Regions from separate parts of the Streptomyces sp. NPDC058157 genome, predicted to be linked through region 3. Evidence: riboswitches for the same ligand, from Rfam matches in the RefSeq annotation. Region 3 holds a riboswitch; each other region holds the start of a gene.
What was found. Region 3 has a riboswitch for cobalamin ahead of ACFVXK_RS14625 (ABC transporter substrate-binding protein). Riboswitches for the same ligand answer to the same signal wherever they lie in the genome.
Positions count from the first base shown of each region.

Region 1: another riboswitch for cobalamin. It lies ahead of cobN (cobaltochelatase subunit CobN); the one in region 3 lies ahead of ACFVXK_RS14625 (ABC transporter substrate-binding protein).
Region 2: another riboswitch for cobalamin. It lies ahead of ACFVXK_RS14195 (energy-coupling factor ABC transporter permease); the one in region 3 lies ahead of ACFVXK_RS14625 (ABC transporter substrate-binding protein).
Region 4: another riboswitch for cobalamin. It lies ahead of ACFVXK_RS26030 (CoA-acylating methylmalonate-semialdehyde dehydrogenase); the one in region 3 lies ahead of ACFVXK_RS14625 (ABC transporter substrate-binding protein).

Region 1 covers NZ_JBHVUQ010000031.1:15,002-21,866, forward strand. The annotation lists gene ACFVXK_RS10840 (precorrin-8X methylmutase) at 1-630, opposite strand, end outside; gene ACFVXK_RS10845 (nitrite reductase) at 627-2,189, opposite strand; cobalamin riboswitch at 2,539-2,696, shown strand; gene cobN (cobaltochelatase subunit CobN) at 2,729-6,349, shown strand; gene ACFVXK_RS10855 (hypothetical protein) at 6,378-6,865, shown strand, end outside.
Region 2 covers NZ_JBHVUQ010000045.1:5,742-12,606, reverse strand. The annotation lists gene ACFVXK_RS14225 (YncE family protein) at 1-881, shown strand, start outside; gene ACFVXK_RS14220 (EF-hand domain-containing protein) at 1,013-1,225, shown strand; gene ACFVXK_RS14215 (PadR family transcriptional regulator) at 1,284-1,835, opposite strand; gene ACFVXK_RS14210 (ATP-binding cassette domain-containing protein) at 1,945-2,766, opposite strand; gene cbiQ (cobalt ECF transporter T component CbiQ) at 2,763-3,512, opposite strand; gene ACFVXK_RS14200 (energy-coupling factor ABC transporter substrate-binding protein) at 3,516-3,884, opposite strand; gene ACFVXK_RS14195 (energy-coupling factor ABC transporter permease) at 3,884-4,579, opposite strand; cobalamin riboswitch at 4,609-4,804, opposite strand; gene ACFVXK_RS14190 (flavodoxin family protein) at 4,928-5,638, shown strand; gene ACFVXK_RS14185 (hypothetical protein) at 5,648-6,163, opposite strand; gene ACFVXK_RS14180 (SsgA family sporulation/cell division regulator) at 6,264-6,671, opposite strand; gene ACFVXK_RS14175 (L-serine ammonia-lyase) at 6,850-6,865, opposite strand, start outside.
Region 3 covers NZ_JBHVUQ010000047.1:2,858-9,722, forward strand. The annotation lists gene ACFVXK_RS14605 (dihydrodipicolinate reductase) at 1-820, shown strand, start outside; gene ACFVXK_RS14610 (carboxymuconolactone decarboxylase family protein) at 817-1,296, shown strand; gene ACFVXK_RS14615 (GMC oxidoreductase) at 1,364-3,019, opposite strand; gene ACFVXK_RS14620 (DUF4352 domain-containing protein) at 3,135-3,647, opposite strand; cobalamin riboswitch at 3,785-3,924, shown strand; gene ACFVXK_RS14625 (ABC transporter substrate-binding protein) at 3,960-4,949, shown strand; gene ACFVXK_RS14630 (FecCD family ABC transporter permease) at 5,009-5,971, shown strand; gene ACFVXK_RS14635 (ABC transporter ATP-binding protein) at 5,968-6,804, shown strand; gene ACFVXK_RS14640 (MarR family winged helix-turn-helix transcriptional regulator) at 6,776-6,865, opposite strand, start outside.
Region 4 covers NZ_JBHVUQ010000120.1:13,292-20,156, reverse strand. The annotation lists gene ACFVXK_RS26035 (acyl-CoA dehydrogenase family protein) at 1-586, opposite strand, end outside; gene ACFVXK_RS26030 (CoA-acylating methylmalonate-semialdehyde dehydrogenase) at 583-2,082, opposite strand; cobalamin riboswitch at 2,274-2,459, opposite strand; partial or broken gene ACFVXK_RS26025 (3-hydroxybutyryl-CoA dehydrogenase) at 2,626-2,739, shown strand; gene ACFVXK_RS26020 (DUF6243 family protein) at 2,869-3,087, opposite strand; gene ACFVXK_RS26015 (ferredoxin) at 3,334-3,579, opposite strand; gene ACFVXK_RS26010 (cytochrome P450) at 3,576-4,769, opposite strand; gene ACFVXK_RS26005 (hydrolase) at 4,983-5,552, opposite strand; gene ACFVXK_RS26000 (MarR family winged helix-turn-helix transcriptional regulator) at 5,644-6,078, opposite strand; gene ACFVXK_RS25995 (hypothetical protein) at 6,247-6,840, shown strand.

The DNA.
Region 1 (6,865 bases), on a different contig from region 3:
GATCGCGTTGACCGCGGCGGCGGCGATGGCGCTGCCGCCGCGCCGGCCGCGCACGATGAGGTGGTCGAGGCCCGAGGGGTGGGCGGCTAGGGCGTCCTTGGACTCGGCCGCGCCGATGAAGCCGACGGGCACGCCGATGACGGCCGCGGGGCGCGGGGCGCCCTCCTCGATCATCTCCAGCAGCCGGAACAGCGCGGTCGGGGCGTTGCCGACGGCGATCACGGAGTTCTCCAACAGCCCCCGGTCGCGCCAGACTTCGAGGGCGGCGGCGCTGCGGGTGGTGCCCATCTTCGCGGCGAGCGCGGGCACGGCCGGGTCGGAGAGGGTGCAGATCACCTCGTTGTCGGCGGGCAGCCGCTTGCGGGTGACGCCGCTGGCGACCATCTGCACGTCGCACAGGATCGGCGCGCCGGCGTGCAGGGCGGCACGGGCCCGCAGGACCACGTCGGGGGTGTAGCCGAGGTCCTGGGGGAGGTCGGTCATGCCACAGGCGTGAATCATGCGCACCGCGACCTGGGCGACCGAGGCGGGCAGCCCGGAGAGGTCCGCCTCGGCGCGGATCGTGGCAAAGGACTGGCGGTAGATCGCGGCGCCGTCCTTCTCGTACTCGAACACGGTGTACTCGCTCATTTCTTCACTGCGGCTTCGGTTGTGGTGGGGGTGGTGCGTGCGGCCGTGAGGGCGGCCGCCAGATCTGCGTGCGGCACGGGCCGCGCGTCGAGTTCGTAGCCGTCGGGGGTGGCGACGAGGTCCACCCACGCGGTGCCGCGCGGATGCCCGCACCGGCGGGCGCACCCCGACCAGTGCACCGGCAGCTCCGCGGCGGCCTCCTGTACTTCTACGACGGCACGCGCGTCGGCGCGTACGTCCGCGAGGGACTTGGCGCAACCGGGCTTGCCCGTACAGGCCGTGACGGTCCGCCAGGGGGATCCGGGCCGGACGACGAGGCCGGCCGTCTCGATGCGGCCGCCGCTGTCGGCCGCGGCGCGCGGGAGGACGACGCTGCGCCACGGGCTGACGCGCAGCTCGCCGTCGGCGGCTTCGGCCAGCACCCGCCACTGCGCGGCGCCGACCCGCCCGAGCGGGGGCAGCACGCACAGCCCGGCCGCGCCCACGCGCCCCGGCCGGGGCGGCTCGGCGTACGGCCACGCCACCGCGGGCACGCGGACGGCCGCGATCCCCGCCTCGGCCAGCCGTCGCACGAACTCCCCCGCATCCAGCGCGTGTTCACCGGGCAGCTCGGCGACCCGCCAGGGCCGGGTCCCGGCCGCGCCGGCGGCGTCGAGGAAGTACTCGGCGGCCAGCAGCGCAGCGGAGGCCGCATCGCCCCCGCCGACCCCGACGGCGTCGGCAGCACCCCCGAGCCGCACCAGCACCTGCCAGCCGGGGCCAGCACCGCTCACGGGGCCGGCACCGCTCACGGGGCCGGCGCCGTACGCAGGGCCGCCTCCGCGGCCCGGTCGCGGGCCGGCACCGACAGAGGGGCCAGGGCCGTCACCGGCGCCGGGGCGGGCGTCGCCGGGACCGGGGCAGGCGTCGCCGGGGCCGTCACCGCCGGAACCACGGCCGGGGCGAGCGTCGTCGGCGCCGGGGCGGGCGTCGCCCGGGCCGCGGCCGGGGCCGTCCTGGCCCTCGCGGCCTTCTCCGCCCGCGGGACCGGTACCTTCCCGGCCCTCCTCGCCGTCCGCGCCCGCGGCCATCACGGTCACGTCCGGGTCGAGGGCGGCCACGTCCCCGCGTCCGTCGTCGAGGGCGAACAGGAACCGCCCGGACAGGTCCGCGGCCCGCGCACTGGCGCACAGCAGCCGGTCGAGTTCCCGGACCCAGCCGACGACTTGGGCCCCGGCCGCCGGGGTGGCCACGATGTTGCGCACCCGCTCGTGGCCGGGCGCAGGCAGCAGCCCGGCGGCGTCCAGCAGCTCCGCGAGCCCGCCGCCGCACCCGTCGGCGAGGCCGCGCAGCTGGACGTTGCCGCGGGAGGTGAGTTCCAGGTGCCCGTCGCCGAACCGCTCGGCGGCGTCCGCGAGCGCGAGGGCCTGCCGGGTGGTGAGCAGCCCGCCGGGGATCCGGACGCGCGCGAGGTACCCGTCGTCGGCGGCGTGCAGCCGCAGCGCGCCGGGGCAGGCGTCGCCGCGTTCACGTATGACGGGTTCGTCCCGCGATGCGGCGGAAGGTGGCTGGGGCGGCATGGCCGCGAGCATACCCACGATTCCCCACCCCCGACCTGTGTCCGTCGCCACCCCGACCGGGGGCTCCCGCTCCGACGCACCCCGCGCCCCACCAGCGGCACCCCACGGACCACGCCGGCCGATTCCAGCCCCGCCGGCGCTTGAGGCGCGGAGTCTGGGGCGGAGCCCCTGGGCCACCTCCCAGCGGCAGCCGGGGGAGAAACGGCGAAGGGGCGGGGCGGGGAGAGGCTCCGCGCAGCGGCCCCGCCCCCGCACCCGCCCCCCACGTTTGCGGCGCAACCCCAAGGGCAGAGCTCCGGCAGCGGTGCCGCACCCGACCGACCCCACCTCCCGGCCAGGGAAAAGGCCACCTAAGATGACCTTCCGGCGGACCACTCGGCCCGTCACCGCCGAGGACGGCGACATGGGAGGAAGCCCGGTGCGATTCCGGCGCGGTCCCGCCACTGTGAGCCCCGCGGAGCGATCCGCGGGGTGAGTCAGGAACTCCCGCTGTCCTCACTGCCCGGGGCGCGGAAACCCCGAGGAAGGCCTGCCGCCGCATGATCCTGCTGCTGTCGACGTCCGACACCGATCTGCTCAGCGCCCGCGCCGCGAACATCGCCGGCGGCCCCGTGCCGTACCGGTTCGCGAACCCCTCCCGCCTCCCCCTCGACGACCTCCCCGGCCTCCTCGACGGCGCCGAGCTGGTCGTCGTGCGCCTCCTCGGCGGCCTGCGCGCCTGGCAGGACGGCCTCGACGTGCTCCTCGCCGCCGACCAGACCCGCCCCGTGGTGGTCCTGACCGGCGAACAGGCCCCGGACGCCCAGCTGATGGAGGCCTCCACGGTCCCGATCGGCATCGCCGCCGAGGCCCACCGCTACCTCGCGCACGGCGGCCCGGCCAACCTCGACCAGCTGGCCCGGTTCCTCTCCGACACGGTCCTGCTCACCGGCCACGGCTTCGAGCCCCCGGCCGCCTCCCCCACCTGGGGCCCCCTGGAGCGCCCCGCCACGGAGGCGACCGGCCCCCAGGTCGCGGTGCTCTACTACCGCGCCCACCAGATGAGCGGCAACACCGCCTTCGTGCACGCCCTCTGCGACGCCGTCGAGGCCAAGGGCGGCCGCCCGCTCCCCCTCTACGTCTCCTCCCTGCGCACCCCGGAGCCGGAGCTCCTCGACGCCCTGGCCTCCGCCGACGCCATCGTCACCACCGTCCTCGCCGCCGGCGGCACCCGACCCGCCACCGCCTCCGCGGGCGGGGACGACGAGTCCTGGGACGCGGGCGCCCTGGCCGGTCTCGGCGTGCCGATCCTCCAGGCCCTGTGCCTGACGGGCTCCCGCAGCACCTGGGAGGAGAACGACGAGGGCCTCTCCCCCCTCGACGCCGCCACGCAGGTCGCCGTGCCCGAGTTCGACGGCCGCCTCATCACCGTCCCGTTCTCCTTCAAGGAGATCGACGAGGACGGCCTGCCCGCCTACGTCGCCGACGCCGAGCGCGCCGCCCGCGTGGCCGGCATCGCCGTGCGCCACGCCCGCCTGCGCCACATCGAGCGCGCCGACAAGCGCGTCGCCCTCGTCCTCTCCGCGTACCCCACCAAGCACTCCCGCATCGGCAACGCGGTCGGCCTGGACACCCCGGCCAGCGCGGTGGAACTCCTGCGCACCCTCATCGCGGCCGGCTACGACTTCGGCCCCACCGCCGACATCCCGGGCCTGGTCTCGGGTGACGGCGACGAGCTGATCCGCGCCCTGATCGAGGCCGGCGGCCACGACCAGGACTGGCTCACCGAGGAGCAGCTGGCCCGCAACCCGGTCCGCATCCCGGCGGCCGACTACAAGCGCTGGTTCGCCGAGCTCCCCGCGGACCTGCGCGAGAGCGTCGAGGAACACTGGGGCGAGGCCCCCGGCAACATGTTCGTCGACCGCTCCGCCAACCCCGAGGGCGACATCGTCCTCGCCGCCCTGCGCCGCGGGAACCTCCTCATCCTGATCCAGCCGCCGCGCGGCTTCGGCGAGAACCCGATCGCGATCTACCACGACCCGGACCTGCCGCCCTCGCACCACTACCTGGCCGCGTACCGCTGGATCCAGGCGGCGGCGCAGGACGGCGGCTTCGGCGCCGACGCGATGATCCACCTGGGCAAGCACGGCAACCTCGAATGGCTGCCCGGCAAGAACGCCGGCCTGTCCGCCTCCTGCGCACCCGACGCCGCGCTCGGCGACCTCCCCCTCGTCTACCCCTTCCTGGTCAACGACCCGGGCGAGGGCACCCAGGCCAAGCGCCGGGTGCACGCCACCCTGGTCGACCACCTGGTCCCGCCGATGGCCCGCGCCGAGTCGTACGGCGACATCGCCCGCCTGGAGCAGCACCTGGACGAGTACGCCCAGATCAGCTCCATGGACCCGTCGAAGCTCCCCGCCATCCGCGCCCAGATCTGGACCCTGATCCAGGCGGCGAAGCTCGACCACGACCTCGGCCTGGAGGAGCGCCCCGACGACGACGGCTTCGACGACTTCCTGCTCCACGTCGACGGCTGGCTGTGCGAGGTCAAGGACGCCCAGATCCGCGACGGCCTGCACGTCCTGGGCGGCGCCCCGACCGGCGAGGCCCGGGTCAACCTGGTCCTCTCCATCCTCCGCGCCCGCCAGATCTGGGGCGGCACCTCCGCCCTCCCGGGCCTGCGCGAGGCCCTCGGCCTGGACGAGTCGGCCGCCACCCGCACCGCGGCGGACACGATCGAGGAGACGGCCCGCACCCTGGTCCAGGCGATGGAGGACGCGAACTGGTCCCCCGACGCGGTCGCCCCCGTCGCGGCGGGCCACCCGGCAGCCGTCCGCGACATCCTCACCTTCGCGGCGAACGAGGTCGTGCCCCGTCTGGCCGGCACAACGGACGAGATCGCGCACGTGGTCCGTGCCCTGGACGGCGGCTTCGTCCCGGCCGGCCCGTCGGGCTCGCCCCTCCGCGGCCTGGTCAACGTCCTCCCGACGGGCCGCAACTTCTACTCGGTCGACCCGAAGGCCGTCCCCTCCCGCCTCGCCTGGGAGACCGGTCAGGCCCTGGCCGACTCCCTGCTGGCCCGCTACCGCGCGGACCACGAGGACGAATGGCCCGCCTCGGTCGGCCTGTCCCTCTGGGGCACCAGTGCCATGCGCACGGCCGGCGACGACGTGGCCGAAGCCCTGGCCCTCCTCGGCGTCCGCCCGGTCTGGGACGAGGCCTCGCGCCGCGTCACGGGCATCGAGGCGATTCCCCTGTCGGAACTGAACCGCCCCCGCATCGACGTGACCCTCCGCATCTCGGGCTTCTTCCGCGACGCGTTCCCGCACGTCATCGGCCTCCTCGACGACGCGGTCCGCCTGGCGGCCTCCCTGGACGAACCGGCGGAATCGAACTTCATCCGAGCCCACGCCCAGGCCGACCTCGCCACCCACGGCGACGAACGCAAGGCCACCACCCGCATCTTCGGCTCCCGCCCGGGCACCTACGGCGCGGGCATCCTCCAGCTGATCGACTCCCGCGACTGGCGCACCGACGCCGACCTCGCGGAGGTCTACACGGTCTGGGGCGGCTACGCGTACGGCCGCGGCCTCGAAGGACGGCCCGCCCGTACCGAGATGGAGACGGCGTACAAGCGGATCACCGTCGCCGCGAAGAACACCGACACCCGCGAACACGACATCGCCGACTCGGACGACTACTTCCAGTACCACGGCGGCATGGTGGCCACGGTCCGCGCCCTGCGCGGCACGGCCCCCGAGGCCTACATCGGCGACTCCACCCGCCCGGAGACGGTCAAGACCCGCACCCTCGTCGAGGAGACGAGCCGCGTCTTCCGCGCCCGCGTCGTCAACCCCAAGTGGATCGAGGCGATGCGCCGCCACGGCTACAAGGGCGCCTTCGAACTCGCGGCGACGGTCGACTACCTCTTCGGCTACGACGCCACGACAGGCGTGGTCGCCGACTGGATGTACGACAAACTGACGGAAACCTACGTCCTGGACCCGACGAACCGCGCCTTCCTGGAGGAGGCCAACCCCTGGGCCCTCCACGGCATCGCGGAACGCCTCCTGGAGGCCGAATCCCGCGGCATGTGGGAGAAGCCGAACCCCCAGATCCTCGAATCCCTCCGCCAGGTCTACCTGGACACGGAGGGCAACCTGGAAGGCGAATCCGACTAAGCCCCTTATCCCCTCCAAACTGTCTGGCATGTGCCACTACTGCGGCTGCCGCCAGATCCTCCTCATCAAGGAGTTCATCTCCGAGCACGAAACGGTGAGAACGCGGCGGGCGACCTCGGATAAGGCCGGCACCCTCCTCACCGCCGGCCAGGCCGTCCTCCTCGCCCACTGGAAGGGCGAGGAGGACGGCCTGTTCGCCGTCATGTCCCACGACCCCGAGTACGCCCCCTGCATCGAGGCCCTCGTCTCGGAACACCGCGACCTGGCGGCCTTCCGCACCATGGCGGACCTCTCCTCTCTGAACAGTTCATCCTCCGATTCTGGTTCCGGCACGGCACGTGGCACCCTCGGCACCGCCCTCGACGGCCCGACCAGTCCCGAGGCGGCCAGGATCGACGGTTGGCATCCGCCAGCCCTGCGCTGCTCTCGTCCGTTGACGTTGCCGTCAACTACTGCCGTCGCCCCACGAAGGGGCCCCGCCAGGAGTCACCTGGCGGGGCTTGGCTATCCCAACGA
Region 2 (6,865 bases), on a different contig from region 3:
CCACCTACAAGGTCATCGACACCATCCCGGTCGGCGTCCAGCCGCAGCACGTGGTGCCCTCCTGGGACATGAAGACCCTGTGGGTCAACAACAACCGCGGCCACACCCTCACCCCCATCAACCCCGCCACCGGCGAGGCGGGCGAGCCGGTCGAGGTCCACGACCCGTACAACCTCTACTTCACCCCCAACGGCAAGTACGCCGTCGTGATGGCCTCCATGGACCGCGAGCTGGTCTTCCGCGACCCGCACACCATGAACCGGGTCAAGACCGTCCCCGTGACCTGCTTCGGCGTCAACCACGCCGACTTCTCCCTCGACGGCCGCTACTTCATCGTCAGCTGCGAGTTCTCCGGGGAGCTGCTCAAGGTCGACACCGAGAAGATGGAGGTCATCGGGCAGCAGAAGCTCCCCTTCGAGGGCGCGATGCCGCAGGACGTGAAGATCTCGCCCGACGGGAAGACCTTCTACGTCGCCGACATGATGGCGCACGGCATGTGGGTGCTCAGCGGCGACAAGTTCGACGTCCCCAAGCTGCTGCCCACCGGCAAGGGCTGCCACGGCCTCTACATCAGCCGCGACTCCCGCGAGATGTACGTCTCCAACCGTGGCGAGGGCAGCATCTCGGTCTTCGACTTCAAGAAGAACGCGCTCACCAAGAAGTGGGAGCTGCCCGAAGGCGGCAGCCCCGACATGGGCGGGGTCTCGGCCGACGGCAAGGTGCTCTGGCTGTCCGGCCGCTACAACTCCGAGGTCTACGCCATCGACACCACCACCGGCAAGGAGCTCGCGAAGATCCCCGTCGGCAGCGGCCCCCACGGCCTGGCCGTCTACCCCCAGCCCGGCCGCTACTCGCTCGGCCACACCGGCATCTTCCGCTAGGGCCGCCCGCCCGCACGGGAACGCGACCGCGTCCCGGGAGCCCGCCCGCGGCTCCCGGGACCCGTGGGCGGGGGCCGCCCCCGGTGCGGCTACCCTGAGCCGGTCAACAAGCACCAGGAAGGGGTGGCCCCATGGCGGACATCGACAAGGCCCGCGAGACGTTCGACCGGTTCGACGAGAACGGCGACGGCGTCATCACGGCCGACGAGTACAGCGCGGCCATGAAGGCGATGGGGGACCACTTCGTCACCCCCGCGATCGCCGACGCGATCATCGCGGCGAAGGACCTCAACGGCGACAAGCTGCTGAGCTTCGACGAGTTCTGGGCCGACCTGAACAAGTAAGGCCCCGCCGAACGGGCGCCGCGCCCGCCTCCGTCCCGCCCGCCGGGGCGGGGGCGCGTCAGGCCCCGCTCGGACCCTTCATGTCCTCGACCTCGGCGAGGGCCTCCTCCAGCCAGCCGAGCCAGAAGCCCTCCAGGGCGATCCCCCCGTGCAGCACGAGCCGGCGCAGCCGGTCCGGGTCGGCGTTCCGCCCCGCCGGGAAGTCCTTCGCCTCGATGGCCTCGTACTCCGCGAGCTGGGCCCGGTGCAGCTCCAGGTGCCGCCGCAGCTCCGCACCCAGCCCCTGCGGCCCCACCACGGCCGCCGCCCGGATCCGCAGCAGCAGCGCGTCCCGCATCGGCTTGGGGTCCTGCCGCTCGTCCACCCACCGGGCCAGCTCCGCGCTGCCGTCGGGCAGCACCTCGTACTCCTTCTTCTGCCCCCGCACGGGCGCCTCGCTGGGCAGCGCCCGGATCAGCCCGGCCTCCTCCAGCCGCCCCAGCTCCCGGTAGATCTGCTGGTGCGTCGCCGACCAGAAGTACCCGATCGACTTGTCGAACCGCCGCGTCAGCTCCAGCCCCGACGAGGGCTTCTCCAACAACGCGGTGAGAATGGCATGAGGCAGCGACATGCCGCCATGTTAGGTGTGGGCAATCGTCCCGCAGGGCGGGACGGGTGGGCACACCGGGACAACCCCGCCCCGCGGCTCCGACCCCGCCCGGCCCCGGCACGGCCTCCGCTCAGCCCAGCGCCCCCAGCTCCTCGGGCGTACGCGGCCCCGGAACCCCGTCCGGCAGCATCCCCTTGGCCCGCAGGAACGCCCCCACCACCGGCGCCCACGCCACCCGCAGCCCGGCGGACGCCAGCAGCTCCGGATCCGACAGCAGCCCGGCGGCGGCCCCCACCCGAACCCCGGAGGGCGTGAGCACAGCCGCGTCGTCCGCCCACCGGACCGCCAGGTCCACATCGTGGGTCGCCATCACCACCGTCGTGCCCGCCGCCCGCAGCCCCGCCAGGACGTCCAGCAGCCGCTCCTGCCCGTCCGGGTCGAGCCCGGCCGTCGGCTCGTCCAGGATCAGCACCCGCGGCGCCATCGCCACCGCGCCCGCGATCGCCGCCCGCTTGCGCTGCCCGTACGACAGCAGGTGCGTCGGCCGGTCGCGCAGCGCGGTGATGTCCAGGGCCGCCAGCGCGGAGTCCACCCGTGCGCGGACCTCCGCCTCCGCCAGCCCCAGGTTCATCGGGCCGAAGGACACGTCCTGCTCCACGGAGGCCGCGAACAGCTGGTCGTCGGGGTCCTGCACCACCAGCTGGACGGTGGTGCGCAGCCGCGTCAGCCCCCGCCGGTCGTACGCCACCTCCGTACCCTCCAGCCGCAGCGCCCCCGACGCGGGCCGCAGGCCCCCGCTCAGCAGCCGCATCAGTGTGGTCTTGCCGCTGCCGTTGCGGCCCAGCAGCACCAGCGCCCGCCCCTCGGCGATCGCGAAGTCCACGCCCGACAGCACGGCCGGCCCGTCCTCGTACGCGTACCCCGCGCCGACCAGCTCCACCAACGGGGTCACAGCCCCAGCTCCTTCAGTACGAGGGTCCCCGCGACCAGGGCGGTCAGGAGGGCGGCGGCGGCCGCCAGGAACCGCCGGGACAGCCGCGCCGGCGGGACCAGCACCCGCAGCGCGCCGTCGTAGCCGCGCCCCGCGAGCCCCTCCTGGAGCCGGGCGGCGCGGTCGAAGGCCCGGACGAACGAGGTCGCCGCGAGCCCGGCCACCGAACGCCAGGCGGCGGCCCGCCCGGCCTGCCCGAGCCGGGCCGCCTGGGCCCGGCGGACCTGCGCGAGGGAGTCCAGCAGCAGGAAGCCGATCCGGTACATGACCAGGGCCACGTCCACCACCGGCGCCGGCACCCCGGCCCGGACCAGCCGGGGCAGCACGTCGGAGACGGGCGTGGTGAAGGCGAACAGCAGCACCCCCAGCGAGGCGGCCGAGGTGCGCAGCAGCAGGTCCAGCGCGTGTCGGGGCCCGTCCGGGGCCGGCGCGAGGAACCCGTCCGGGCCGCCCACCGACACCAGCAGCGGCAGCGCGCCCGTGACGCAGAACCCGAGCGGGACCCGGAAGGCCCGCCACAGCTGCCGCCCGGACACCCCGGCGGGCCCCAGCAGCACCGCCAGGGTCGCGGCGGCCACCAGCGGCCCGCCGGGCCACGGGGGCAGGGACACGGCGGTGACGGTCAGCCCGAACCCGAGCAGGGCCTTCTCCAGCGGATGGCGGCCCCGCCAGCGGCTGGAGTGCGCCGCGACGTCGATGGGCAGCACCGGCTACGGCTCCCGCGCGGGCTCGGCGGGGGCCTGCGGTGCCCCGGCTCCGGCCGCCGCTTCGGCGAGGGCCTGCGCGGCGCCCTGCCGGCGGCCCCGGCGGACCCCGAAGTAGTACGCGAGCACGCCCGCGCCCAGCGCCGCCTGGAGGGCGAACAGCGCGGACTCGATCTCGCCCGACGGGGGCTCGTACAGCGGGGAGAACCAGGGCTCGTAGTCCGGCTTCAGCTCGGTGATGGCCGACTCCGCCTGGGCGTCGGCGCCCGCGAAGGGCTCCTCCTTGCCCTCGCCGAGCCCCAGCGCGAGCGGGAGTACGGCCAGGGCCGCCACCAGGAGCAGCAGCAGGGTGTTGATCTTGCCGTTCCTGCTCATCAGGCCGCCGCCCCCTCGGTCCGCTTCGCCCCGGTCAGCTTGGCGACGCCGAGCCGGACCAGGTCGGACTTGCTGGACTGCATCAGCAGCCGCATCACGAGCACGGTCAGCAGCCCCTCGCTGACGGCGAGCGGGATCTGGGTGAGGGCGAAGATGCCGGCGAACTTCTCCAGGGAGCCCAGGAAGCCGCTGGCCGGGTCCGGGAAGGCGAGGGCCAGCTGGACCGAGGTCACGCAGTAGGTGACCAGGTCGGCGAAGAAGGCGCCGAAGAAGACGGTGACCATCAGCGGAGCGCCGGACCTGCGCAGCAGCCGGTAGACCGCGTACCCGGCCCACGGGCCGGCGATGGCCATGGAGAAGACGTTGGCGCCCAGGGTGGTGAGGCCGCCGTGCGCCAGCAGCAGGGCCTGGAACAGCAGGGTGATCGTGCCGAGCACCGCCATGATGGGCGGCCGGAAGAGGATGGCGCCGAGCCCGGTCCCGGTGGGGTGAGAGCAACTGCCCGTCACCGAGGGGATCTTCAGGGCGGACAGGACGAACGTGAACGCACCGGACGCGCCGAGGAGCAGTGTGCTCTCGGGGTGGGACTTCACCTCGCGGGTCAGGGCGCGGACCCCGTGGACGACGAACGGGGCGGACGCGGCGCCCCAGGCGGCCGCGTGCAGCGGGGGCAGGAACCCCTCGGCTATGTGCATGAGTTGGGAGACCTCTCCAGCACCTCGTGGATGGACGTGAGCGCCCCGGCCGGTCTCCTGGCTGACGGGTACTGCCGCCCTGGCTCCGCCTTCCCGGGTCCGTGCGGTCTCCCGCGCGGTCCCAGTGGCTCCCGCGAGGGGTGGAGCTGGACTTCCCGATCACAGTGGCGAGGGCCGCACCGGTTTTCCACCGGTTTCCCGAACACCAAGGCCAGCTGACCCTAGTCGCCCGCACGGACCGGTATCAACCCGGACCGATCCGGCCGATCGGATGGCTGGATTCCGTTTCGCCCCCCGGACGGGCCCCGAGCGCTGGCGGGGCCGGCGGCCGGCCCGCAGGGTGGGGGCGTGGCCACCTACGACTACTCCGACCTGTCCGCCGTCTACGTCAACTGCACCCTCAAGCGCTCGCCGGAGACCAGCAACACCGAGGGGCTGATCTCGCGGAGCCGCGCCGTCATGGAAGCGGCCGGCGCCCGGACCTCGCTGATCCGCGCCGTCGACCACGACATCGCCACCGGCGTCTGGCCGGACATGACCGACCACGGCTGGGAGAGCGACCAGTGGCCGGTGCTCTACAGCCAGATCATGGACGCCGACATCCTGGTCCTCTGCGGCCCCATCTGGCTCGGCGACAACAGCTCGGTGATGAAGCGGGTCATCGAGCGGCTCTACTCCTGCTCCTCGCTGCTGAACGAGCACGGCCAGTACGCCTACTACGGGCGGGTCGGCGGCGCGCTGATCACCGGCAACGAGGACGGCGTCAAACACTGCGCCATGAACGTCCTCTACAGCCTCCAGCACCTGGGCTACGCCATCCCGCCCCAGGCGGACGCCGGCTGGATCGGCGAGGCCGGGCCCGGCCCCTCGTACCTGGACCCGGGCTCCGGCGGTCCCGAGAACGACTTCACCAACCGCAACACGGCGTTCATGTCCTGGAACCTGATGCACCTCGCGGCGCTCCTCAAGCGCGCCGGGGGCGTCCCCGCCCACGGCAACCAGCGCTCCGAGTGGGACGCCGGCTGCCGTTTCGACTTCCCGAACCCGGAACACCGCTAGGGCGGGTCCTCAGCAGGTGTTCGGGTGGGCGACGTCCACCACGAGCCGCTCGGGCGCGTGCAGGACGGAGGTGGTGTAGGCGGGCTGGGTGTCGAAGGCGGCGCCGAAGGTCACGTACCCCTCGTAGTCGCCGGTCAGGGCGATGCCCTTGAGCTTGCTGAGGTTGATCTGCTGGAGCTTGGGGCCCTGGTAGACGTTGTTGCCCGCGTCGTCGTGGCCGGCGGCCGGGTGCAGGCGGATCTCCAGGAAGTACTTGCCCGGCAGCGGGACCGGCTTGCCGGACCCGTCGTAGACCAGCTGGGAGACGGGAGTGACGGTGAACGGGGGCACGGAGCCCTGGAGGTCGATCACGATCCGGTCGTACGTGCAGTGACCGCCCCAGCGGGCGTTGACGACGAGCGGGGTCGTGGAGCGGACGGCGGCCGGGGCGGCCGCCGAGGCCGGTGCGGCGAGCGCGAGCCCTGCGGTCAGCAGGGCACCCGTGGCCAGGGCCACGATCCGGCGGCGGTGCGGGAGGTGACGCATGGCGTCCCCCGATCCTCTGAGACGGGGAATGACTGTCATCCGGTATGACATTCCCGGGGGCCCCGTGGTTGCACGGGGCGGCCCGCGCGCTCCGGAAGGCTCAGAAGGTCAGCAGGGCGCTCAGCTCGGCGTCCAGGTCGTAGTGGCGGTGCTCCTGCCCGCGCGGGACCAGCTCGGTCATCCGCCGGCACAGCCCGCGCAGGTCCTTGGCCCGCGCGGAGACCACGCAGCCCCGCTCGCCGTTGCTCAGGGCCAGCAGCACGCGGGGCTCGGTGCCGCTCCAGCGCGGCCACACCTGTATGTCGCCCTCCCCGGTGGCGCAGGTCTGCCCGTCGATCAGCAGCTCCCGCGAGAACACCCAGCGGGCGATCCGGACCCCGGCGCCCCGGAACTCCACGGCGACCTCGTAGGGCCGGTCCGTGCGGTAGACGAAGACGCCCTCCAGGGGGACCGGCAGCGGTGCGGCCTCCAGCCGCAGCGGCAGGACACGGTGTTCGGTGATGGCCATGGCGGCTGCCTCTCTTCGCGGGGTAACAGCGCCCCCCGAAGCACGCTAGTGCACGGACCGCCCGCTGCCCGGGGGCCGAAGGTCCCGACCCGGGCGGGCCGTGGGACCCCTCTTCGCCCACGCGCGGAGGGGCCCGGCGCACCCGCGCCGGGCCCCTCGTCACGCTGCGCCGATCAGGTCAGCACTCGATGACG
Region 3 (6,865 bases):
CATCACCCGGGCCGTCGCCGCCGGCGCGGCCGTCGTCAGCCCGGCCCTCTACCCCCTCTACGACCACCGCAGCGCCCCGCCGGAGTTCCGCGACCCGGTGCTCGCGGCGATAGCCGAGGGCGGCGGCTCCCTCTTCGCCTCCGGCGTCGACCCCGGCTGGGGCAACGACGTGCTCCCGCTCCTGCTGAGCGGACTGGGCACCGAGGTGGACGCGATCCGCTGCCAGGAGATCTTCGACTACTCCACCTACGACCAGCCCGACTCCGTCCGCCACCTGGTCGGCATGGGACACCCCATGGAGTACGAGCCGATGATGCTCATGCCCTCCGTCCCGACGATGGTGTGGGGCGGCCAGATCCGGATGATGGCCCGCGCCCTCGGCGTCGAACTCGACGACATCCGCGAGACCTCCGACCGGCGCGCCCTCGACACCACCGTCACCACCCCCACCATGGGCGTGTTCGAGGCCGGTACCCAGGGCGCCATCCGCTTCGAGGTCCAGGGCATCGTCGGCGGCGAACCCCGCATCGTCATCGAACACGTCACCCGCATCCACGCCTCCTGCGCCCCCGACTGGCCGGCCCCGCCCGACGGCGGGGCCGGTGCCCACCGGGTCGTCATCGAGGGCCGTCCCCGCATCGAGGTGACCGTCGAGGCCACCGACGAGGGCGAGAACCGCTCGGCGGGCGGCAACGCCACCGCCGTCGGACGGCTGGTCGGCGCCATCGACTGGCTGGTGGAAGCGGAACCCGGGCTCTACGACGCCCTCGACGTCCCGCTGCGCCCCGCAGTCGGCAAACTCGGAAGGAAACAGCCATGAGGATCGACGTCCCCGACGGGCAGCACCCCATCGAGTACGTGTGGGGCGACCTGGTCCCCGGCATCGGCATGGCCGCCGCCAACTTCTCCCTGTCCGTCTACGCCCACACCACCCTGGGCCTGCGCGAGTTCGAGGCGGCCCGGCTGCGCATCGCGCAGATCAACGGATGCGTCTTCTGCCTGGACTGGCGCACCGACCGCGACGGCGAGAAGGTCGAGGAGGGCTTCGCCGACGCGGTGACCGCATGGCGCACCACCAAGGCCTTCGACGACCGCACCCGGCTGGCCGCCGAATACGCCGAGCGCTACGCCCTGGACCACCACAACCTCGACGAGGACTTCTGGGAGCGGATGACCGCGCACTACAGCCAGGTGGAGATCGTGGAGCTCAGCATGAGCATCGGCTCCTGGCTCGCCTTCGGCCGGCTCAACCACGTCCTGGGCCTCGACAGCGTCTGTGTGCTGCCGGGCGGCTGAACGGAGCCGGGGCCGGCCGGGGCGCGTACCGCGCCCGGCCGGCCCCGGTGACCGTGACCGCCCCGCGTCACAGGTCGGTGGCGATGATCTTCTCGATGTTCCGCTCGGCCAGGGCCGTGATCGTCACGAACGGGTTGACGCTGGTGTTGCCGGGGATCAGCGCCCCGTCGATGACGTAGAGGCCCGGGTGGCCGTGCAGACGGCCGTAGTTGTCGGTCGCCTTGCCCAGGACCGCCCCGCCGAGCGGGTGGTACGTGAGGTGGTCGCCCCAGATCTTGTTGGTGCCGAAGAGGTCGCTGCGGTAGATCGTCCCCTCCTTCGCGTTGATCTTGTCGAAGATGGTCTTCGCCATGTCGATGGACGGCTGCTTCCAGGCCGTCTGCCAGTTCAGCTCGACCTTGCCCGTCGCCGCGTTCCAGGAGAACTGGGCGCGGTTGGGGTTCTTGGTGATGGAGAGGTAGAAGGAGGCGTACGTCTCGATGCCGGTCGGCAGCGGGGCGACCTCGGCGAAGGCGCCGCCCGCGTCCCAGTTGTCGATGCCCCCGCAGGGGATGGACGCCTGGACCTTGCCGGTGGGGTCCCACATGTGGTTCGCCCGGCCGCACATGACGTTCCCGTTGTCCCCCCAGCCCTTGCCGATCTCGTCGTTGAGCAGCGGCAGGGCTCCGGTGGCCTTCAGCCGGACCAGGAGCTTGCTGGTGCCGACGCTGCCGGCGGCGAAGAACACCCGGTCGGCGGTGACGGTCTTGACGGAGACGACGTCGCCGGTGGTGTTCAGCTCCTCCATGGCGACCGTGTAGCCGCCACCGTCCGAGGGGGAGACGGTGGTGACCCGGTGCAGGGGGGAGACGGCCACCTTGCCGGTGGCCCGGGCGGCGGCGAGGTAGGTCTTCTGGAGGGACTTCTTGCCGGCGTTGTTGCCGTAGAGGATCTCCCCGTCCACGGCGGACTTGGGGACGGTGCCGGCCACCTCCTGCTTCATGTAGTCCCAGTCGTAGACGTCCGGCACGAACACGAAGGGGAAGCCGGAGCGCTGGGCGTGCTTGCGGCCGACGCGGGCGAACTGGTAGCAGTCCACCGTCTCGAACCAGTCGGGGTCGATGAGGCCCACGCCGAGCCCGGCGTTGGCCCGGGGGTAGTAGGTGGAGTACATCTCCTCGGCGTCCACCGTGGGGAGGATGGCGGCGAAGTTCTGCCGCTTGGGGGTCACCGCCATGCCGCCGTTGACGAGCGAGCCGCCGCCGACGCCGCGGCCCTGGTAGACGATGATCCCGCCCATCTCCTCGGCGTCGAGGATGCCCGTGTACTTCGGGACGTCCTTGTCGATGGGGAAGCCGAGGAAGTTGCTCAGCGGCGCCTTCGTGCGGGTGCGCAGCCAGAAGGAGCGGTAGTCGGGCTTGGTGGTGTTGGCGAAGATCTTGCCGTCGGTGCCCGGGGTGTCCCAGGCCATGCCCATCTCGATCATGTGCACGTCGACACCGGCCTGGGCGAGCCGCAGCGCGGCGACGGAGCCGCCGTAGCCGGTACCGATGACGAGGGCCGGGACCCGGTCCCCGGACGCGATGGGCGGGTTGGATACGGCGGATCCGGTGGCGGGATTGGCGCGGGCCGGGATGGCGTTGACGCTGAGGGCCATGGCCCCCAGAAGAGAACCGGTTCCAGCGATGAATCCACGTCGGGAGACACCCTTGGACACCTTGTTGTGCAGGCCTTTGTCGCTCATGTGGCGTTCCTCACTCTCGGCGGAGTGGGAACAAGTTCTACTGGCGGGTGCCTGCTAAGTCACTAGATACGTCGAGGTAATTTCCGGCCGGTTCCGGCGGGGGATCACGACAGGCTCACGACAGGCTCCAGTGGGCGACGTCGTCGCCGAGCCCGGCGTCCAGGGCGAACTGCACCGCCGCCGGGCGGGCTTCGGCCGGCAGCCGGAAGACGACGTAGCCCGTCGCCGACCCGCCCGGGGCGAGGGTGACGGCGGCGGGGAGCGCGGGGCCCGCGTCCGTGGCGGTGCTCAGGCCGGTGAAGCGCCGCCCGGTGGAGTCCAGGAGGTGCGCGGCCGGGGCGGGGGAGTCCGCGTAGGGGGCCGTTCCCGTGTTCTCCAGGCGCAGCTCCACGGCGACCAGCCGGTCGGCCCCGGCCCGCGCCGGCTCCGGGCCCGCGGGGTCGACGACCCGGGTGAGGGTCACGTCGAGCCGCTCGCCGGGCCGGTCGCCGTCGAGGGAGACGGTCTCGCCGGAGCCGCCGGTGCCCGCGCCGAGCAGCAGCACCGCGAGGGCGGGGGCCAGGAGGAGATGGGCGGTCCTGACCCCGTGCCCGGGACCTTCGTGGCCCGTGTGGCTGCCGTGGCGCATCACCGACCTCCTCCGCACCTCCCCTCGCCCTCCGTACCTCCCCTCGCCGCCCACGATCCTCCGTACCGCCCGCTCCCGCCACCGGCGCCCGGAGCGGTTCGGGGCGCCTTGGTCCCCCCTTCGGGGCAAACGCGGCATCTGGCAGACTTGGCCGGGTTGTCCCGGGCGGTGCAGGACAGGAAACCGGTGTGAATCCGGTGCGGTCCCGCCACTGTGACCGGCGACCCCCTCCGCGGGGTCCCGGGAGTCAGACACTGACGCACCGCCTCTTCACTTCGACCGGGGACGAGGATCCCCCGGAGAGGCCTCACCATGCCGCGTTTCCGCGCCGCCCCGCGCCCGCTCACCGCGCTCGCGCTCCTGCTGTCCCTGACCGCCTGCGGCGGTCCGCCCGGGGAGGAAGGGCCCGCCCCCGGCGCCCGGTCCGCGCCCGGGTTCCCGTACACCGTCACCAACTGCGGTGTGACCAGCACCTATCAGGCCCCGCCCGAGCGGGCCGTCACCATGAACCAGCACGCCACCGAGATCATGCTGGCCCTCGGCCTCCAGGACCGGATGGCCGGCACCGCCTACCTCGACGACGCCGTCCTCCCCGCCTACCGGAGCGCCTACGCGGGCGTCAAGGTGCTGGCGAAGGAGTACCCGTCGAAGGAGGTCCTCCTCGCGGCCGACCCCGACTTCGTCTACGGCGGCTATTCCAGCGCCTTCGACAAGGGGCAGGGCCGCGACCGCGAGGGGCTGGCCAGGTCCGGGATCGACTCGCGGCTCAGCGTGGAGTACTGCACCCCGGGCCGCGTCGGGCTCACCCAGCTGAAGACCGAGATCACCGAGGTCGCCCGGACCTTCGGCGTGCCCGAGCGCGGCACGGCCCTCATCGAGGACGAGCAGCGCCGGATCGACGCCGTCACCGCCCGGGTCGGGAACCGGCCCCGCCCGTCCGTCTTCGTCTACGACTCGGGAGAGTCCTCCGCCTTCACCTCCGGGGGCAACGGCATCGGCAACGAGATCGTCTCCCTGGCCGGGGGGACGAACGTCTTCGCCGACCTCCAGGACACCTTCGGCGACGTGCCGTGGGAGAAGGTCATCGAGCGGCGGCCCGAGGTCGTCCTCATCTACGACTACGGCGGCACCCCCGTGGAGGCCAAGAAGCAGCGCCTGTTGAACGATCCGGCGCTGGCGGAGGTTCCCGCCGTGAAGAACCGCCGGTTCGTCGTGCTGCCGCTGTCCTCGGCCGTCCTCGGCGTGCGCGTCGCCGACGCGGTCGAGTCCCTCGGCCGCCAGCTGCACCCCGACGCCCCGTGACCGGACGCCGCCGCACCCCGGCCGTCCTGGTGCTCCTCGCGCTCTTGCTGGCCGCCTCGATGGTGGCGGGGCTGGCCCTGGGCCCCGTCCGCATCGCCCCCGGCCGGGTGCTCGACGTCCTGCTGGCCGGGCCCCGGGCCCGGGGCGGCGCCTTCGCCTCCATCGTGTGGGACGTGCGGATGCCGCGCGTGCTGCTCGGGGCCGTGGTCGGCGCCGGGCTCGCGGTCTGCGGCGCCGTGCTCCAGGCCCTCGTCCGCAACGCGCTCGCCGACCCCTTCCTGCTGGGCGCCTCCTCGGGCGCGTCGGCGGGGGCGGTGGTCGTCATCGTGCTCGGGGTGGGGGCGGGTACCGCCCTCGGGCTCCCGCTGGCCGCCTTCGCCGGCTCCCTCGCCGCGCTCGTCGCCGTCTACACCCTGGCCCGGCGCGGCGGCACGATGACCACCGGGCGGCTGATCCTGGCCGGGGTGGCCGTGCAGTACGTCCTGTCCGCGCTGACCAGCCTGGTCCTCGTGCTGTCCGCGCACCCCGACCAGCTCCGGTCCGTGCTCTTCTGGACGCTGGGCGGCCTGGGCGGGGCCCGCTGGGACGAACTCGCCCTGCCGGCGGCCGTGCTGCTCGCCGGCACCGCCCTGCTCGTCGCCCTCGCGCGCCCCCTGGACCTGCTGCTCGCCGGGGAGGAGGGGGCCCGCACCCTCGGCCTGGACACCGGCCGCTTCCGGGCGGCCGCGTTCGTCCTCACCTCCCTGGTCATCGGGGTGCTGGTGGCCTACAGCGGGGCGATCGGCTTCGTCGGGCTGATGGTTCCGCACGCCGCCCGCATGGTGGTGGGCGCCGGGCACCGGGCGCTGCTGCCCGTCTGCGCGCTCGCCGGGGCGGTCTTCCTGAGTCTGGCCGACCTGCTGGCGCGCACGGCGGCGGCGCCCGAGGAGATACCCGTCGGCGTGGTCACCGCGCTGGCGGGCGGGCCGTTCTTCCTGTGGATGCTGCGCAGGTCCACCCGGGCCGAGGGGGTGGCCGGATGACGGGGCGTCCGGTGGAACTCTCGGTCGAGGGGCTGCGTTACGAGGTCGACGGGCGGAGGCTGCTGGACGGGATCGGCCTCACCGCCCGGCCCGGCGAGACGGTCGGGGTCGTCGGGCCGAACGGCAGCGGCAAGACGACGCTGCTGCGCTGCGTCTACGGCACCCTGCGGCCCACCGCCGGCCGGGTGCTGCTCGACGGGGCCGACGTCTCGGCGCTGGGCGTCAAGGAGCGCGCCCGGCGGGTGGCGGTGGTACCGCAGGACGCGGCGGGCACCTTCGGTCTGACGGTCCGCGAGGTCGTGTCCATGGGGCGCAGCCCGCACAAGAGGTTCTGGGAGCAGGACGGCCCGGACGACCGGCGGCACGTCGCGCGGGCGCTGGAGGAGGTCGGGGTGTCCGGCCTCGCCGGGCGCCGCTTCGACGGGCTCTCGGGCGGGGAGCGGCAGCGCGCGCTCGTCGCCCGCGCCCTCGTCCAGGAACCGGGGCTGCTCGCCCTGGACGAGCCCACGAACCACCTCGACATCCGCTACCAGCTGGAGGTCCTGGGGCTGGTCCGGCGGCTCCCCGTGACCGGCCTGCTCGTCCTGCACGACCTCAACCTCGCCGCGTCCTTCTGCGACCGGCTGTACGTGCTGGCGGGCGGCCGGGTGGTGGCCGAGGGTGCGCCGGGGCAGGTGCTCACGGAGGAGCTGCTGGCGGAGGTCTACGGGGTGGCCACCCGGATCGCCGTCCATCCGGCGACGGGCGCTCCGAGCATCGTCTACCTCCCGGGGCGGCAGGAGGTTCCCGCTCGTGGGGCCGGTCTCACTCCTCCGGCCGGGCCAGCCGCCTGAGCAGGGGCATCGCCTCGTCGAGGGGGACCGTGCGGAAGAAGCGCGCGTCGGCCTCCTCGAC
Region 4 (6,865 bases), on a different contig from region 3:
ACGAGACGCCCGGGTCGTCGCGTTCGACGACGAAGGCGGAGATCCCGGCGGGTCCCGGCTCGCCGGTCCTTGCCATGACGACGTAGACGCCGGCCGCTCCGGCGCCGGAGATGAACTGCTTGACGCCGGTCAGGACGTAGTGGTCGCCCTGCCGTTCGGCGCGGGTGCGCAGGGCGGCGGCGTCGGAGCCGGCGCCCGGTTCGGTGAGGCAGTAGCTGCCCAGGGTCGCGGCGGAGCAGAGGCCGGGCAGCCAGCGGGCGCGCTGGGCGGCGTCGCCGTAGCGGTCGATCATCCAGCCGACCATGTTGTGGATGGAGAGGTAGGCGGCGATGGAGGGGCAGCCGGTGGCGAGGCTCTCGAAGACGAGGACGCCGTCGGCGCGTGACAGTCCCGAACCGCCGTGCTCCTCGCGGACGTAGACCCCGCCGAGCCCGAGCGCGGCGGCCCGGCGGATGACGTCGACGGGGAAGTGCTTGTCCTGGTCCCAGGCCACGGCATGCGGGGCCAACTGCTCCTGGGCGAAGTCGAGGGTGACCTCGGCGAGGGCGAGCTGGTCCTCGGTGAGGGTGGTGGTCACGGCGCTCACCCCATCGTCGGGATGGTGAAGCTCGCGCCCTCCTTGACCCCGGAGGGCCAGCGCGAGGTGACGGTCTTGGTACGGGTGTAGAAGCGGATCGAGTCCGGCCCGTGCTGGTTGAGGTCGCCGAAGCCGGACTTCTTCCAGCCGCCGAACGTGTGGTACGCGACCGGCACCGGGATCGGGACGTTGACGCCGACCATGCCGGTGTTGACCCGGCGGGTGAACTCGCGGGCGGTGTCCCCGTCCCGGGTGAAGATCGCGACGCCGTTGCCGAAGGGGTGCTCGCTCGGCAGGCGCAGCGCCTCCTCGAAGTCGGCGGCGCGGACCACCGACAGGACGGGGCCGAAGATCTCCTCGCGGTGGATGCGCATCTGCGGGGAGACCCGGTCGAAGAGCGAGGCTCCCGCGAAATAGCCGTTCTCGTGCCCGTCCAGGGTGAACCCGCGCCCGTCGACGACGAGTTCGGCGCCCTCGTTGACGCCGATGTCGACATAGCGGCGCACCCGGTCGAGGGCGTCGCGGCTGACCAGGGGACCGAAGTCGGCGTCGGGGTCGTCCGAGCGCCCGATCTTCAGGGTCGCGATCCGGTCCTTGAGCGCCGCCACCAGCCGGTCGGCGGTCTCCTCGCCCACGGGGACGGCCACGGAGATCGCCATGCAGCGTTCGCCCGCCGAGCCGTAGCCGGCGCCGATCAGGGCGTCGACGGCCTGGTCGAGGTCGGCGTCCGGCATCACGATCATGTGGTTCTTGGCCCCGCCGAAGCACTGGGCGCGCTTGCCGTGCGCGGCGGCGGTGGCGTAGATGTGCGCGGCGATCGGCGTGGAGCCGACGAAGCCCAGGGCCTGGACGCGGGGGTCCTCGAGGAGGGTGTCGACGGCTTCCTTGCCGCCGTTGACCACGTTGAGGACGCCCGGCGGCAAGCCGGCTTCCAGGAACAGCTCCGCGAGGCGCAGCGGTACGGAGGGATCGCGCTCGGACGGCTTGAGGATGAACGCGTTCCCGCAGGCCAGAGCGGGTGCGGCTTGCCACAGCGGGATCATGGCGGGGAAGTTGAACGGGGTGATGCCGGCGACGACGCCGAGGGGGCTGCGCAGGGAGTGCACGTCGATGCCGGTGCCGGCGTTGTCGGTGAACTCCCCCTTGAGAAGGTGGGGGATGCCTGCGGCGAACTCGACTACCTCCAGGCCGCGTTGCAGGTCGCCGTGGGCGTCGGCGACGGTCTTGCCGTGCTCGGCGGACAGCAGCCGCGCGAGGCTGTCGCGCTCGCCTTCGACGAGCTGGAGGAAGCGCAGCAGCACGCGGGCCCGGCGCTGCGGGTTCCACTGCCCCCATTCCGCCTGCGCCTCTTCGGCGTTGGCGATCGCCGCCTCGGTGTCGGCTCGTCCCGCGAGCGGGACCCGGGCCTGGACGGTGCCGGTGTTGGGGTCGTACACGTCGGCGAAGAGGCCGGAGGTTCCGGTGGTGTGCTTCCCGCCGATGAAATGGGTGAGTTCACGGACCATGGGTGCCTGCTCTCGTCAGGTTGGATCCGGGGATGGCACGGCACGCCGACGGACCGCACCCGGGTGGGGGTGCGCCGCGGGGGAAAGCCGTGAGAACTACGAGCGCGCGAAATCGGTGTGTGCGCGCTCCGCCGGATCACCAGGGTCGTGGGTACAAACCGGTGCCATGCGTGTCTGCTCCATCCTCGTGGACAACACGGAACATCCGCGGCCGGTATCCTGACTCCCGGATCCCCGCGCGCCGCCCGCCTTCCCGACAGACCTCGTCAGTGGCGTGTGGATGGCAGCACACTCCCCGGTCACAGTGGCGGGACCGTGCCGGTTTCTCACCGGCTTCCCTGCACCGCGGACCTTGTGCCACGAACATATAGTTGGACGTCCTAGTAAGTCCAGAGCCGACGCTCGGGCGGGCCTGGAGCCGACGTGTGCGCAGATCGCTCAGTCCTGGTCGGTCCGAAGGCGCTGCCGTTCTCGTCCACCGCAAGGGCGCGGCCCAGCGGCGGGACCGCCCGCTGGGGGCAGCTCAGGCGGAAGGTCTTGCCGCCGCTGGTGGAGGTTGTCTCGTCGCGCCACACCAGCCGCGAGACGGTGGAGGCGTCCGCCTGCGACACCCTGGGCAAGACGGTCATCCGCTCCCAGGACCGGGCGGGATTCGTCTGCGGAGGGTGCAGGCGGGCCTGCTGGGCCGCAAGATCGGCCGGGGGTTCCACCCCTACGACCGGGACTGCCGAGGGACCCGGTGGAGCGGCCGGGTGCCTGGCCGGGATGCCGTGCGGCGGTGGTGCGTCAGCTCTGGGCGGGGGCCTCGCCCGCCTGGTCGGTGGCGGCGTCGGCGGCGGCCGCCTTCTCACGCATCTTCCGCACCAGCTCCGCCTTGCGGTCGGCGGCGCCCTGGCGGTCCAGGTTGCGGTGCGGACCGTTGTTCTGCCGTTCGGCGCGGGACTGCCTCTTGCGCTGGCCGCCGCCCTGGCCCACGGGGTTGTTGATGTTCTTGCTGTCGGTCACGGGTTCTCCCGGTGGTGATGTGCAGTGATCTGTGGATTCATCGGTGGGGGGACGGGCGCGGCGACGTGGAAGGGCGTCAGCAGGGGCCCGTCAGGCCCTCACTCGAAAATCGGTGTCTGGAAGAACATGACAACGACGTTACCCGGTTTCGCGGGCCCCGCGGCCACCGGACCGGGTTCCCGCGGCAGGGCTCCCGCCGGCACGGCGTAGCCGTCGCGCCGGGAACGGCGGCCCGGTCCGGCGCCCTCAGCCCGACTGCGGCCGGGCCGCGGCGCCGTCCCCGGACTCCGGTCCGGTGACGGTGATGGCCCCCGACGGACACACCCCGGCGGCCATCCGCGCGGCCGCGAGCAGGGCGGCGTCCGGTGCGGTCCGCAGCAGGACCACCAGGCCGTCGTCGGGATCCTGGTCGAACACGCCGGGGGCGGTCATGGCGCACATCCCGGCGCCGATGCAGCGTGCGCGGTCGACGTCCAGGCGGGCCGGGTTCACCGCGGGTCCCAGGTGACCGGCAGGCTCTTGACGCCGTAGATGTCGGCGGTCTCCGGGCGCAGCCGGACCTCGTCGGCCGGTACGGCCAGGCGCAGCGTCGGGAAGCGGTCCAGCAGCGCGCGGAACGCCACCCGCATCTCGACGCGGGCCAGTTGCTGGCCCAGGCACTGGTGGATGCCGTGGCTGAAGGCCAGGTGGCCGTCGTACGGGCGCCGGATGTCGAGCGCGTCCGGGTCGGTGAAGCGGGCGGGGTCGCGGTTGGCGGTGTTGAACGACAGCACGACCGTCGTGCCGGCCTCGATGGTGTGGCCGCCCACCTCGACGTCCTCCAGCGCCGTGCGGTGGAAGGTCTTGGCGACGCTCAGGTAGCGCAGCAGCTCCTCCACCGCCCCGTCGGTGAGCGAGGGGTCGGCGCGCAGGGCGGCCAGCTGCTCCGGGTTGCTCAGCAGGGCGAACGTGCCGAGGGAGAGCATGTTCGCGGTGGTGTCGAAGCCGGCCGCCAGCAGGATGAGGCTGATCCCCTTGAGCTCCTCGTCCGTCAGATCGCTGTCGGTGAGCTCGCTCAGCACGTCGTCGGTGGGGTGGGCCCGCTTCGCCGCCACCAGGCGCGCGAGGTACTCCTGGGTGGCGGTGTAGGCGGCGATCAGCTCCTCGTCGCCGACCTCCCCGCCCATGAACGCGTCGATCTGCTCCTGGAAGGAGGCGCGGTCCTCGTAGGGCACGCCGAGGATCTCGCAGATCACGATGGTGGGGATGGGCTTGGCGAACGCGGTCACCAGGTCGGCCGAGGGACCCGCCGCCTCCATGGCGTCCAGGCACTCGGCGGTGATCTGCCCGATGCGCTCGGTCAGCATCCGCATCCGCCGCACGGTGAACTTCCCCACCAGGGGCTTGCGGTAGCGGCCGTGCTGCGGCTCGTCCATCAGGAGGAACTCGCCGGGCGGGGCCGCGGGGAGCTCGAAGTCGACGATGTTCATCAGCTCCTTGCGCGAGCTGAAGCGGGGGTCCGCCAGCACCGACCGCACCAGGTCGTACCCGGTGATCAGCCAGCCGGGCTTCCCGCCGACGTGGGTGAAGCGGCTGATGGGACCGTGCCGCTGGGCCTCGCTCAGCTCGGCCGGCGGGTCGAAGGGGCACCCGGACCGGCGTTCCGTCGGCATCGCCTCGACCGTGTGCGGGGACTCGCTCATGACGCTTTCCTCATCTCGCGATATGACGCGTTTTCTGTCCCTCGAAAGCTACGTTGCATTCATCATGCAGTCAACGGATTGCATGCATATGTGCAGGTGAATGGCGGTAAATTGATGCAATGGCCCTGTCGTCGAATGCAACGGTGCGTTGCAATGGATGGTGGTGAAGGCAATGGGCGGGCGGGTCGGTCAGCCGGTCGGTCGGTCGGCCGGTCAGGCGTCGAGGGCGGTGATGATCTCGTCCGTGGTCCCGATCCGGCCGAGGCGGGGGAAGATCTTGCCGAAGGTGTGGGCGTGGGAATCGGCGTCGGTGTCGGTGGTGGCGTCCTCGGCGAAGGTCAGCTCGTAGCTGTGCTCCCAGGCCGAGCGGGCGGTGGATTCCACTCCGATGCTGGTCGAGATGCCGCCCAGCACGATCCCCGTGACCCCGCGGCGCCGCAGTTGCAGGTCGAGCTCGGTGCCGGTGAACGCGCCCCAGTGGCGCTTGGTGACCACGATGTCGCCGTCGCCGACGAGCCCGGGCGGGAACACGGAGAACTCGGCCGGCGGGGCGGCGGTGGGCCCGGGACGTTCGGCGCGGCCGCGGGGCAGGTCACCGCCGTCGGGGGACCAGGCCACCCTGACCAGTACGACCGGGAGCCGGCGGGCGCGGAAGGCCTCGGCGAGCCGGATCCCCTGCGCCAGGATCCGGTCGGCGGGGGTGGCGGTGGGCAGGGCCAGGATGCCCTGCTGGAGGTCGATCAGGACCAGGGCGGTGGTGCGGTCGAGGCTGAGGTCGGACATGGGTGGCTCCTCGGTGGTTCGGCTCCCGGCGGCGGTCCGCCGGGGCGTGGGGTGCGGGGCGGCCTCGCCGTGGCGCCGGTGACGCGGGGGATCAGTCCTCGGCCAGCCGCCGCAGCAGGGCGGCCGCTTCGGCGACGGTCCGCCGTTCGGGTCCGGTGAGGCGTTCGGCCATCAGCTCGGCGAGCCGCCCGTGACCCGCGGCCTTGCGGTCGTGCAGGAAGCCGCGCCCGCGGGCGGTCAGGGCGATGTACCGGCGGCGCCCGTCGGTGGGGTCCGCGGCGCGCTCCACGTACCCGCCGGCCTGCAGGGCGTCGACGGTGGCGATGACCGACTGGGGGCGGATCCGCTCTGCCCTGGCCAGGTCGGTGGCGGTCATCGGCCCTTCCCGCTCCAGGCGCTTGAGCACGGACGTCTGCGACAGGGTGACCTCCCCGGACGCGGAGGTCGCGCGCATCCGCCGCACCAGCAGGCTCACGGCCAGTTGCAGTTCCTCGGCCGTCTCCAGCAGTTCCCGGTCGTCGCCCATGGCCGGAGCATAACGGTCAAACAGTCAAACTACCAAGGTTGACTTACTGATGACCCCCTACCCGGGTAGGGGGTCGTTTGGCGCTGCGGAGGGACGCGGTCTACGAGGGCCGGAACCTAGATTCGAGGTGTCGGCAGAGGGGCCGGCCCGAGAGTGGGGAAAGAGACCATGGCTGTCATCGCGCCGCGCCGCACCACCGCCGCCACCGACGCCGCGCAGGCCCGGCCGGGGCTCCTGCGGACGGAGTTCGTGCGCCGCGTCGGGCACGCCGCCCTGCTCCTGCCGGTCCTGCTGGGGACCGCGGGCGCGGTGGCGGCCGGCCGGGCCGACGTGGCGCGGCGCTGGTGGGCCCGTTCCGCCGGGCAGGGGCCGGCCGCGCCGGCCGGCCGCGAGGGGCCCGGGAGCGCCCGGCTGCTGGCGCACTCGCTGCTCTGTCTCCCGCTGGGCCTCCTGACGTTGATACCGCTCGGGGTACAAGTCCTCTTCGTGCTGCGCGGGATGCTGTACCCGGTGGTCCAGGCCGGTCCCTACACCACCGCGTGGGGCGGACCGTCCCTGGCCGGGGCCTGGCTGGCGCACTTCGGGGTCGGCCTGCTGTCCGCGGCCGTCGGGCTGGGCGTCCTGTGGCTGCTGGACCGGCTGCACACCCGGCTGGCGGGCGGTATGTGGGGCCGCCGGGTCGGCATATGGCCGGTGCTGGGCGTCGTGGCCTCGTTCGTGGCCGGCGTCATGCTGGTCATCGCCTGGACGCATCAGCTGTGACCCCGGTCCGGATCCCCGCCGTCGC